2 regions of the Paenibacillus sp. FSL R7-0189 genome follow, and region 1 is predicted to be linked to the other one. Evidence: predicted binding sites of a transcription regulator. Region 1 holds the regulator's gene; the other holds the start of a gene.
What was found. Region 1 encodes Rex, which represses fermentation and respiration genes when NADH is low (regulators of the CRP and FNR family bind a similar motif). Its sites were predicted from a motif close to TTGTGAAATATTTCACAA; they were not measured.

Region 2: a site for Rex is predicted at 2,541-2,558, ahead of MKY63_RS10665 (cytochrome ubiquinol oxidase subunit I). Genes of this name have one in related genera too.

The regions. Positions count from the first base shown of each region.
Region 1 covers NZ_CP150223.1:4,766,762-4,772,613, reverse strand. Annotated here, with positions in the region: gene MKY63_RS20795 (DUF5590 domain-containing protein) at 1-277, opposite strand, end outside; gene MKY63_RS20790 (amidohydrolase) at 450-1,751, opposite strand; gene MKY63_RS20785 (redox-sensing transcriptional repressor Rex) at 1,738-2,391, opposite strand; gene dinG (ATP-dependent DNA helicase DinG) at 2,522-5,383, opposite strand; gene MKY63_RS20775 (hypothetical protein) at 5,510-5,852, opposite strand, start outside.
Region 2 covers NZ_CP150223.1:2,463,310-2,469,161, reverse strand. Annotated here, with positions in the region: gene cydD (thiol reductant ABC exporter subunit CydD) at 1-73, opposite strand, end outside; gene cydB (cytochrome d ubiquinol oxidase subunit II) at 73-1,089, opposite strand; gene MKY63_RS10665 (cytochrome ubiquinol oxidase subunit I) at 1,076-2,479, opposite strand; gene MKY63_RS10660 (cold-shock protein) at 2,702-2,929, opposite strand; gene MKY63_RS10655 (cold-shock protein) at 3,022-3,222, opposite strand; gene MKY63_RS10650 (trypsin-like peptidase domain-containing protein) at 3,642-4,889, opposite strand; gene MKY63_RS10645 (hypothetical protein) at 5,278-5,484, shown strand; gene MKY63_RS10640 (MBL fold metallo-hydrolase) at 5,453-5,852, opposite strand, start outside.

The sequences.
Region 1 (5,852 bases):
CAAATTTTCCATCTACCGTAAAGCGGACCCAGACCATAAGAGCAGTCCCGGCTTCATTTTTTCCTGTTAAAACCCAGTACACTGCATTTTCATCCCAAACCGATTTTTGTGCTTTGGTTACCTCTGTTAGACCCGCTCTGGTTTTGGCAACATCCTTAGCGATATCACGCTCGTTCCATTGATCTTTCATAATATAGGCATAGAACTGGATAAGTCCAAACCCCAGGAGCAGAATCAGAACTGACCCCAGGAGGATCCATTTTTTCCTTTTCTTCAAGGTACAGCTCCCTTTCTAGTAATATATCTTTTTTGATTATATAACACACCTGCGTGTTTATCCAAAATTTCATAATTTTCTAGCTTTCCCAGTCTTAAAAATGCACAAAAGGCCGCAACTTTTGCTAAAAGCAAAAAGTCGCAGCCTATTATTTATTCGTTATTCTCCAGACTTAACGCTTCAATAAACCTTCGAAGGCTTCTTGCGCTTTACGCCGGATAGCTTCCTCATCCAGGGTTAAGCATTGTCCATGCTTGATGACCTGTTTACCATTCACCCACACATGCTCAACATCCTTAGCGCTAGCAGAGTAAACTGCATGAGACAACAGATCTGTGTGTGGCAGCAAATGCGGCTGATCGATATCAATAGCAATGAAATCAGCTTTCATCCCTACAGCAAGTCTGCCTACATTATTTAAAAAGATGGACTGCGCGCCATATTCTGTAGCCATACGCAGAGCTTCTGGAGCAGGGACAGCCGTTGGATCACCGCTGACACCCTTATGAATGAGAGCTGCAAGCCGCATCTCTTCAAACATATCCAAGTTATTGTTACTTGCCGCGCCATCCGTGCCAAGAGACACCTTCACACCAGCTTTTAGAAGATCAGTAACCCGAGCCACTCCGCTAGCCAGCTTCAAATTACTGCCCGGATTATGAGATACACCCACATTATGGCGAGCCAAGATCTCAATCTCTTCATCATTTAAATGAACACCATGTGCAACTATCGAGGGACGTGTGAACATTCCAAGCTTCTCTAAGTGAGCTACAGGACGCAACCCGTAATCCGCCACATTTTGTTCCACTTCACGTTTCGTTTCGGACATATGCGTATGCATCGGTAAATCCAGATCATGCGCTGCCTGCACGAACTTAACCAGGAAGGCAGGAGGGCAAGTATAAGGGGCGTGTGGCGAGATCATAGTAGTAATTCTACCGTCAGCCTTTCCATGCCAGTTACGGGCAAAAGAAATCGCTTCCGCAAGCTTGTGATTCTGTACATCCTCTGGACATAACCCGATCACACCACGCATCAATACGGAACGGATACCTGATAACTCAGCTACCTCGGCTACTCGGTCCATATGATCATACATATCGAGGAAGGTCGTAGTTCCACCCTTCAGCATTTCCAATACAGATAAGGAGGTTCCCCAGTATACATCATCACCGGTGAACTTTTCCTCCATCGGCCACATTTTCTCCTGAAGCCACACTTGTAGCGCTAAATCATCTCCATATCCACGCAGCAAAGACATCGCCGCATGACCATGTGTGTTTACAAGTCCAGGCATGAACAGCAGACGGCTGCCATCAACCACTTGCACTCCAGCTTCCATCTGAGGCTCTTCTTTTCCTATGTAAGTGATTAAATCATCTTCAATAGTCATATATCCACTCAGAACCGGCTCATCCGTTCCCGGAGTCAGAAAATACCCGCCCTTAATTATCGTTTTATTGTTGTTCATGTTCGCTTTCTTCCTTTCCATCCCGCAAGTAATAAGCAAGACTTTGCAGATCAGTTGTAAAATCAGCTGCATGCACCCGGATATTCGGTGGTGTCTTCAGAATCACAGGGGCAAAGTTCAAAATCGCTTCAATCCCAGAAGAAATGAGGATATCTGCTACATTTTGAGCTTCTGAATCAGGTACGGTAATAATGGCAATGCGAATACCTTGCTCACGAATTGTGCTGCCTAGTTCATCCATCGGTTGCACAGTAAGGGAGTTGATCTTACGTCCAACCTTAGGAGCGTACGAATCAAATATAGCCGTGATTTTCATAGTATCTTTGAGATATGCATTGTAATTAGACAAGGCATGTCCGAGATTACCTGCTCCAACTAAAGCTACATTAAGCTGTTGATCCAGCTTCAGGATATGACGGATTTTCTCAATAAGATACGTTACATCATAGCCGATACCTTTTCTGCCGAAGTCACCAAAATATGCTAAATCCTTACGAATCTGTGCGGGATTAAGATCAAGCTTTTGCCCAAGTTCCTGAGAGGAAACTGTTAATATTTCGCGATTCTGGAGATCATTCAAAAAACGCAAGTACACAGGCAGTCTGCGAACAACGGCTTCTGATATTTTATCCGATTTCATATTTTCCCTCCTAAAAATAGTAATGTTCTTGTGAAAATCCATATTCAAACGTCTACCTCTCCTTATTAAGGACGGTACTGTAACACACCGCCCTTAAGGATAAGGAGGAGCTAAACTGAAGACGAGCGTTTTAAGAAGCGCCGCCATCCTCTAGCCATTCCGCTATGCGAGGGACCATTTGATCAGTAAGCATATGCTCCATTTTGGGACCAGGCAATGAATAAAGGAAATACTTCCCGTAATGAGATTCAATAACCCTCGTATCATAAACAATAACTATTCCGCGATCCTGCGCCGTGCGAACCAGTCTTCCGAATCCCTGCTTAAAACGAATAACCGCTTGAGGAACAGATAATTTCATGAACGGATTCTTCTTCTGGGCCTGCAATAACTCAGACTTCGCTTCCGCCAACGGGTGATTCGGCGGTTGAAACGGAAGTCTCACGATGGCCAGGCAAGTCAGTGCTTCACCTGGAATATCTACACCTTCCCAGAAGCTGCTCGTCCCCAGCAGAACGGATGCTGCACTGTCCTGAAAGCGGCGGATCAGCTTGCTCCGGCTGCCACCTTCCACGCCTTGACCAAGCACCGTAATCTCTTGTGAGGCTAAAGCCTCTTTAAGCGGATCATATACCTGACGCAGCATTTTATAAGAAGTAAACAGAACCAGCATCCGCCCACGTGTTGTTTTAGCAGCTTCCGATAATGACTGTACGAGTGTATCGACAAATCGAGCATCGCCCACACTCCCCTTCACACTAGGAAAATCACGCGGTATAACTAGCAGTGCCTGCTCGCGATACTTAAAGGGGGATGGAAGGAGTGAGGTCATTAGACGTCCCTCTTCCGCAGCTTCGTTAAGTCCGAGATTATCAATCATAAATTGAAAAGATTTATCTACAGACAGCGTCGCCGAGGTAAGCACGATGCTTTTTTTCTTATCGAAGAACAACTCTTTAAGCTGGCTGCTAACATCCACAGGGACGGCATACAGCTGTAGTGATTTGCTGCGGTAATTTCCATTTGCCTCCAGCCAATATACTACATTATCGTCATTCAGCCCCATAAAGAATCTTACTTGCTCACGGATGGAAGCCAAATCCTTAAATAAACCGCTAATATCAGTAACAAGACTGTCTGCTGAGGATTGGCTTTCCTGGTCACGCATCTCGTTAAGCATTTTATCACCCTTACGGATGATATCGCTTAACGTCAGATTCATAGTGTTCTCTAGCGCAACTAATTCATCCCAATCCTTCGGCTTACGGGCGGGAAGCAACCGCATAACCAGTTGTCCCGCTTCCCCCGCCCCTGCATCACTGCGTTCCGGCAAAAGGCTGAACAGCTTGTCGCTGAGTGCATCCCAGGTTTCTTTGACGGTAAGCAGATCCGGGTAAATCCGATCGATGACTCCGCTCCATTCTGAAGCCTCTTCACTGCCTGACGACTGTAATATCTGGCGCAGAGCAGGAAGCTGTCCGTTTCGGCTATCTTTATACAGTCGCGATAACGTGTGTGCCACAGTGAAATGCTTCATATGCATGCCAAGATGTTTACCAGCCACATCTTCTAAATGATGTGCTTCATCAATGACAAGATGCTCGTAAGCCGGAAGCAGCTGGTGCCCAGCCTTAACATCTGCGAATAGCTTAGAGTGGTTTGTAATGACCACGTCAGCAATCCCAGCTTCATGCTTAGCCCTATGATAATAACATTTGCGGAACCACGGACAAGAACGGCCCAGACAGGAATCGGTATCGCTTGCCACCGTCTCCCAGAAATCACCGCCCCGGCCGCTTAAATTCAGCTCTTCATCATCCCCTGATTCACTTTGAGTGAGCCATACGATCATCTGAGCGGCAGTAAGCGCATCTTCCCTTGGGCTTATAAAGTCCTTTTTATTAATTTTATGCTCAAACTTACGCAGACACAAATAATGTCCTCTTCCCTTAAAAATAGCAGCTTTAAACGGAAAAGGAACTACCTGCGTTAACAAAGGGATATCCCGCTCGCGCAATTGGTCCTGCAGATTAATGGTATGAGTGCTGACCATGACTTTTTCATTGGTGCGAACGCTTTGATAAATGGCAGGCAACAAATAACCGAGCGATTTACCGGTTCCTGTGCCCGCTTCAATCAGTAGGTGTTTGTCTTCGGCAAGTGCCGTCATCACCTCATTGATCATAATATCCTGAGCTTCCCGGCTTTCATACTGCGGTAATGTGTCTTTAAGTCGTTTGGTTACTTCGTCCATATAATCAGTAAAAGATAAATTCGCTAGCGGATTCTCAGCATGCTCATCTCTAGGTGGCGCTAACTCCGTCCAGTCTCCTACTGCAAGCGCTAATTGACGATAGAAAGTCAGATCACCTTCGGGCTGTAGCGTCTCCGCTTCCCGCTCTCGCAGCAGACCATCAAAGTACCAGCCCAGATCACTATCCTCTTCGGTAAACAACTCACAGAGTCTCTGGATCGTAAGCAGCGGCAGCTCGTAGAGCTCCTCCAGACATTTCAGCAGCACTAAAGCAGTCGCAAGTGCATCACTATCTGCCTGATGCGGACGATCATGCGTCACTCCAAAATGAGCGCTGACAGAGCCTAGCTGATAAGATGTGAGCGAAGGAAAGCAAATTTTCAGAAAATCAATCGTATCCAAAATCCGCCCTTGAAATGGCAAATAACCACAACGATCTAAAGCATTTTGTAAAAAATGGAAGTCGAAAGCGACATTATGCCCTACGAGCACAACATCATCCAAGAGCGGAACAAGCTCCATCATCATCTCATCCAGCTCAGGCGCATCCTTCACATCATCATCGGTAATCCCCGTCAGACCTGTTATAAAAGGAGGAATCGGCGTTCCGGGCTTGACATAGGAACCATATACCCGGGAGATGGACCGGTCTTCTTCTATAATTGCAAGGCCAACCTGGATAATTTCACCCACGGATTGGGTTCCTGTTGTTTCAAAATCAAGCACGGCAAATTTCATTATAATTCTATTCCCTTTCAATTGAGACTCTTAATCAGCATAACAGAAGTTGCGAAAAAAGGCGATGCACACCACTGGTTCAGGGGATGCATCGCTTGAATGGAAATTTCCAAAACCGTTATTCTTTTACAAAAGGGAAACCAGCTGATTTCCAAAATGCAGCTTCCCTCCACGACGGCGGCATACCTCTAAGTTAACGTTTGGTTCCGGAAGCGCAGGATCATGCTGCAAAGCAAGATCAAACAATTCCTGCGCTTCATTGAAACGTTCCTGTGAGGCTCGTATGCAGCCTAAAGCATTATAAACCATGGCTTTCAGCTTGGTTTCCCGTATCAAGCCCAGCATATGGTTCAGATGACTCCAAGCGGACTCACCGTCACCTTCCTGCAGATAAGAGATGGCCAAATATAATCGAGCAGCCAAGCTATCCGGGTATTGCGCAATAACTTCTTTAAACTGATCAATACAC
Region 2 (5,852 bases), 2.3 Mb from region 1:
GCACCAGGGTAAGGAAGCCTACAATCAGAAAGACTGGCTTAACTCCTTTATACCCAAGCAAGTTTTTATCCATTAGTATTCAAGATGCTCCTTCTCGTGAACCCGTTTATGAAAGACAAAGTAACTCCAAATTTGATATCCCAATACGAACGGAAGGATGGTCAGTGCCACAATCGTCATTACCTTCAAAGAGTAATGGCCCGAAGCCGCATTAGTGATCGTCAAATTAAAAGCTTGATCAATTGAACTAATCATAACACGCGGGAACAATCCTACAAAGATAGAAGTTACCGAAAGCGCCATTACCGCTCCTGTCATTCCAAAAGCGTAGCCGTCCTTCTTCTTCGTCATGAAGTAACCGGACAGTACAAAGGCGATAACTCCCAGGGCTACAATAATCATAAGAACCGTTCCACGTTGCTCGAAAATATCCGTCATATTATAAGTCATAATCACAAAAGCAGTAAATAAAGCTGCGAGTGGTATCAGCAATTTTTGTGCCAACTTGCGAGCGCGAGCCTGTAGATCACCCACTGTACGCAGCGTTGTGAACATGAGACCATGCACCAGGCACAGAAGGACAACAGTAAGCCCTGCTACTACAGTGTACACATTCACGATATCTGTGAACCCTGCATACATTTGCATATCCCCATCAATAGGCAACCCTTTGATAAAGCTTGCAAACACTACAGCCAAGAGGAATGGTGGAAGGAAGCTGCCGATAAAGATACAGGCATCCCAAGTTCTTTTCCAAGCCAATGAATCACGTTTACCTCTGAATTCAAAAGCGACACCACGCGCTATCAGAGCTAATAAGGCAAATACAAAAGGAATATAGAATCCACTAAACAGCGTTGCATACCACTCCGGGAAAGCCGCAAACATTGCACCCGCAGCGGTGATAAGCCATACCTCATTCCCATCCCAGAAGGGTCCGATCGAGTTAATCAGAACACGGCGCTCTGTATCATTTTTAGCGAGAATTTGTGTTTCCATCCCTACGCCGAAATCGAAACCCTCCAGGAAGAAGAACCCTATAAACAGAACTGCAATCAGCACAAACCACAATTCATTAAGAGATATCATGGGAACCCTCCTCGTTATATGGATCATTCGAATCGCCGTGATCGTTATCCATCGCATAAGGACCTTTTTTAATCACTTTAATAAACAATCCGACCAACACTAATCCTAGAATTAAATAAATCGTTGTAAAAGAAATCACGGAGAACAGAACTTGACCACTTGTAATATTAGGCGACACACTGTCTTCCGTTGTCATCAGTCCGAATACCGTCCATGGCTGACGCCCGAATTCGGTCATAACCCAACCGGCTGTATTCGCAATCGGAGGAAGCAACAAGCCCCATAACATGAACCGCATAAACCAAGTGTTCGGACGGTCCATTTTTTTGCGCCACATTAAGTACATAGCGTACATTCCCAATACAATCATTAACGTTCCTGCTAGAACCATGATCCGGAAACTCCAGAATGTCGTACGTACAGGTGGAATATAGTCACCGGGGCCATAGGTTTGCTCATACTCCGCTTGCAGCTCAAGCATACCTTTAACTTCACCGGAAAATTTACTGTATGAAAGGAAACTCAGCATATAAGGAATTTGAAATTCTCCAGTACTGATTTGATTCTCTGGATCAATGTTTGCCCATACGGTCCAAGGTGCCGGGTCACCACTCTTACCCCACAGTCCTTCGGAAGCTGCCATTTTCATTGGTTGAGTTTCAACCAAATATTGCGCTTGGGCGTGACCAGCAACAGCTACACCAATAGAAGAAATAATCCCTACGATAGCTGCAATCTGAAAAGACTTCTTAAAGAAAGAAACCTCTTGTTTCTTCAATATTTTATAAGCACTAATACCTGTTACAAGAAAAGCACCTGTTGCATAAGCAGCCAGTACTGTATGTGGGAATTCAACCAGCAATTGTCCGTTCGTAATAAGCGCGAAGAAATCATTCATTTCTGCACGTCCATTATTTATCTCAAAACCCACAGGATGCTGCATAAAAGAGTTAGCCGCTAGAATCCAGAATGCAGATAACATCGTACCGAATGCTACCAGCCAGATGGACAGTAAATGTACTCGCTTGGATACCTTATCCCAGCCGAATATCCATATCCCAATAAAAGTAGACTCCAGGAAAAAGGCTGCCAATGCCTCAACTGCAAGTGGAGCCCCGAATACATCACCAACAAAACGTGAATAATCGGACCAGTTCATCCCGAACTGAAATTCCTGCAATATCCCTGTAACTACCCCTACTGCAAAATTGATGAGGAATAGCTTTCCCCAGAACTGCGCCATTTTTTTGTACTCTTCATTACCTTTTCTAACGTACATTGTCTCCATGATTGCAATCAAGAGCGCTAGTCCGATTGATACCGGTACAAAGAAATAGTGGAATATTGTCGTCGACGCAAATTGTATACGCGACAGCATTACTGTATCCATATTTGTCCCTTCCTTCTCCCCTTTTCGTTAATTATATTCTGTCAAAAATTTAAGCTTCTTTTTGTGATAAATGTCACATAAAGATAGTCATTTAACGGTGAAATTCAAATGATTTGTGACAAAGATCACAATTTAGCACAAAGAAAGCAAAAAAAATAAGACGGTTTACCCGTCTTGAGTGGTTCGTCGTTCTATTAAATGCTTGACTCATTTAGGTATTGGTTAGATGGAAATACCCTTCTTCAGCGATTTGAGATCGCCATTCGAATTAAGCAATTGGGGTAGCATCTTCGTGCTGCGAACCATTGGAGAGTCACATAGACGGCAAGAAGGCGCATGTTCAAATGCGAAATTATCCCTCATCCATCCGTTGCATCCCTCATTGGTACATGCCCAAATTGCGGTATTTTCTTCCGGTATTTCTTCCAAAGGTTTCTTCCGGTAGTTCATTGCCGTTCCTCCCATCCTGTAAGTCAATAGTGAGTAACTAGATATAAAAAGACCGTCCCAACTTTCACAAGCTGGGACGGTTTCTTCTATTATTACAGTTTTACAACGTTTTCGGCTTGTGGTCCACGGTTGCCTTGAACAACGTTGAATTCAACGCGTTGGCCTTCGTCCAAAGTTTTGAAGCCGTCGCCAGTGATTGCGCTGAAGTGAACGAATACGTCGCTTCCGCCTTCAACTTCGATAAATCCGAATCCTTTTTCTGCGTTGAACCATTTAACTGTACCTGTTTGCATGTGTGTTACCTCCACAAATTTAAATTAATATGTTCTTTTTATCTTCAAACAAAGAAAAAATTCACACATTGAAAAAGGTTGTATTACCAAATATGACAGCCCTTTTCAATGCGAGAATTAGGGACTAAATGTATGATTGATATCATATTACCACACCTGATTAGCAAAGGCAAGCAAGCATCCGAATATATCCGGTTTTGCCCTAATAAGTATTACCTTCCAATGTAAGGGCTGCCACTTAGTGTTTATTCCCTAAATAGATCCTTTTTCTGGCATAATTATCATGGTTTTAGAAAAATAGCTTTCCCAAAAACGTTACTTTTATCCGCTTTTTCAAGAAGGTACCCCCTCGGAATCGAAGGGGTAGTCCGCTCTACTTGTCGTAACTGCTATATCATTATATACCGACCTCCAGCATATTATTCCTGTGGTTTTTCAAGAAGTTTAACTGTTGCCTGTTTGGCCTCGCCGTTTCGATAGTAAGTAATTTTCAGATCATCACCGATCTTCGTATGATTATATAAGTACTTGCGAAGAGAAAGGGTAGATATGATGGATTGATCATTAAATTTGGTAATGACATCATTGAATTGCAGTCCAGCTTCCTTCGCAGGGCCAACGGCTTCTAGAACAACTACTCCATCCTTAACACTGTTCGGCAGGTTCAATTCATTGCGTTGATCTTCTGCTAGTGGAACGTACGGATTGTTCAAATCAACTGAATATACACCCAAGTACGAACGGGCAATATGCCCTTTTTCAGCCAGCTCATTAGCGATATCTATCACATGATTCGCAGGAATTGCAAAACCCAGACCCTCTACACCCGTATCTGAAATCTTCATCGTGTTAATTCCAATGACCTTGCCATCGAGATCCACTAACGCGCCGCCACTATTTCCTTCATTAATCGCCGCATCAGTCTGTATCACTTCTTGTTCCCAGTCATATACTCCATCCTGATTAAGGGATACGGGAACCATCCGTTCAGTATAGCTAACAATCCCCGAGGTCAATGTATCACCAAGTCCTAGCGGATTACCGATAGCAATGACCGTTTCACCTAGACGAAGCTTAGAGGAATCACCGAGCTGCGCGATGGTATCGATTCCTTTGGCATCAATAGAGAGTACCGCAATGTCGCTTACTTTATCCGTTCCAACGAGTGTTGCCTTACGGGTCTCTCCGTTCACTGTAACTACCTCGAGATTACCGGAGTCTTCGATGACATGATTATTGGTAATGATAAATGCTTTATTTCCTGTCTTTTTATAGATCACTCCTGAGCCTAGTGCGGACTCATCCAGAATGTTTAATTCTTCATTATCTTCTTTATGATTGATAATACTTACTACTGCAGGGCGAACCGTGGCAGCAGCTTGAATAATCCGGTCAAATGGATCACTACTGCTTGGGGCAACATTTCCAGTTGTTACAACCGGCTTTTGAGCAGTCTCATGACTCATCTGGCCTGTAAACATACTGAATAACAGAACTGCCACCACAGCGCTGACTAAGGAGCAAACGGCGGATATTTGCCAGGTAGATAGCCCTTTACGCGATCTGCGTACAGAATGTCTACGGTTAGCAAACGATCCCTTTGATGCTTCATCCCCTCTGGACCGCGAAACTTTAGTTGAATAGAAATCATCATCAAACAATCCCACCGAAAATCTCCCCCTTCTATTGCCAAGCGTTCACTGTTGTTAAGACCTGAACCTATAGCAACCACGTCCGAACCAAACCTCTGTAACCATTAGACTCCAAATATCACTAAAAAGTTTCACTTTATCCATTAACCCCACAAGAGTTTCGATCAATCGTTAGATTATGATAATCTTTTAATATATCTTCTCTATTAGGAATATTTTGCAACTTAAAAGACTACAATAAAATAGAAGTGTCCCTAAAATTTTAGCTTTGCTCATCACGCTTTTAATTGTATCACAGGCAACCTGCAATTCGGGATTTTCCTCAGCTAAAACACCTGCGAATTTTTTACAGTTTTCAGTTCTAATTACACTATAAATTCACACTATTAAAGGAGGATTAATTATGAGTTCTTTTTCAACAAGTATGGATTTAGTCGAGTTTATCGGTAAGCTTGGTGACTTAAAGGATGAACACTACCACATGACCCTTGCCTTTAGCGCAATGATCGAATTGATGATTGAAAAAGGCCTAATCTCCCGCCAAGAATTAGATCGCAAGACCGCTGAACTTGATCAGCTTATGACTGGCTCAGCTTATCCCATGGCGTAGGTTGATCATAATACGTATCACACAGTCTGAACTCACTATCTTTGAAAAAACAGCCCCGATCCTCCATTGCGCCGCGTACCGACATTTTTGCCAAATCCATCATATTGTGATCCCGGCTTAAATGCGCCAAATAGGTCCGTTTGGTCCGCCCTGTAAGAATTTCGCTAAGCGCAGCTCCAGCTGCCTCATTGGAAAGGTGACCCATGTCGCCTAGGATGCGCCGTTTCGTATTCCACGGATAACGTCCCATTCTCAGCAATTCGATATCATGATTCGCCTCCAGCACCAATACATCTGCATCTGAAATTGCATCTCTTACCTTATCACTAACATAGCCCAGGTCTGTAGCTACACATAACTTCTCTTTT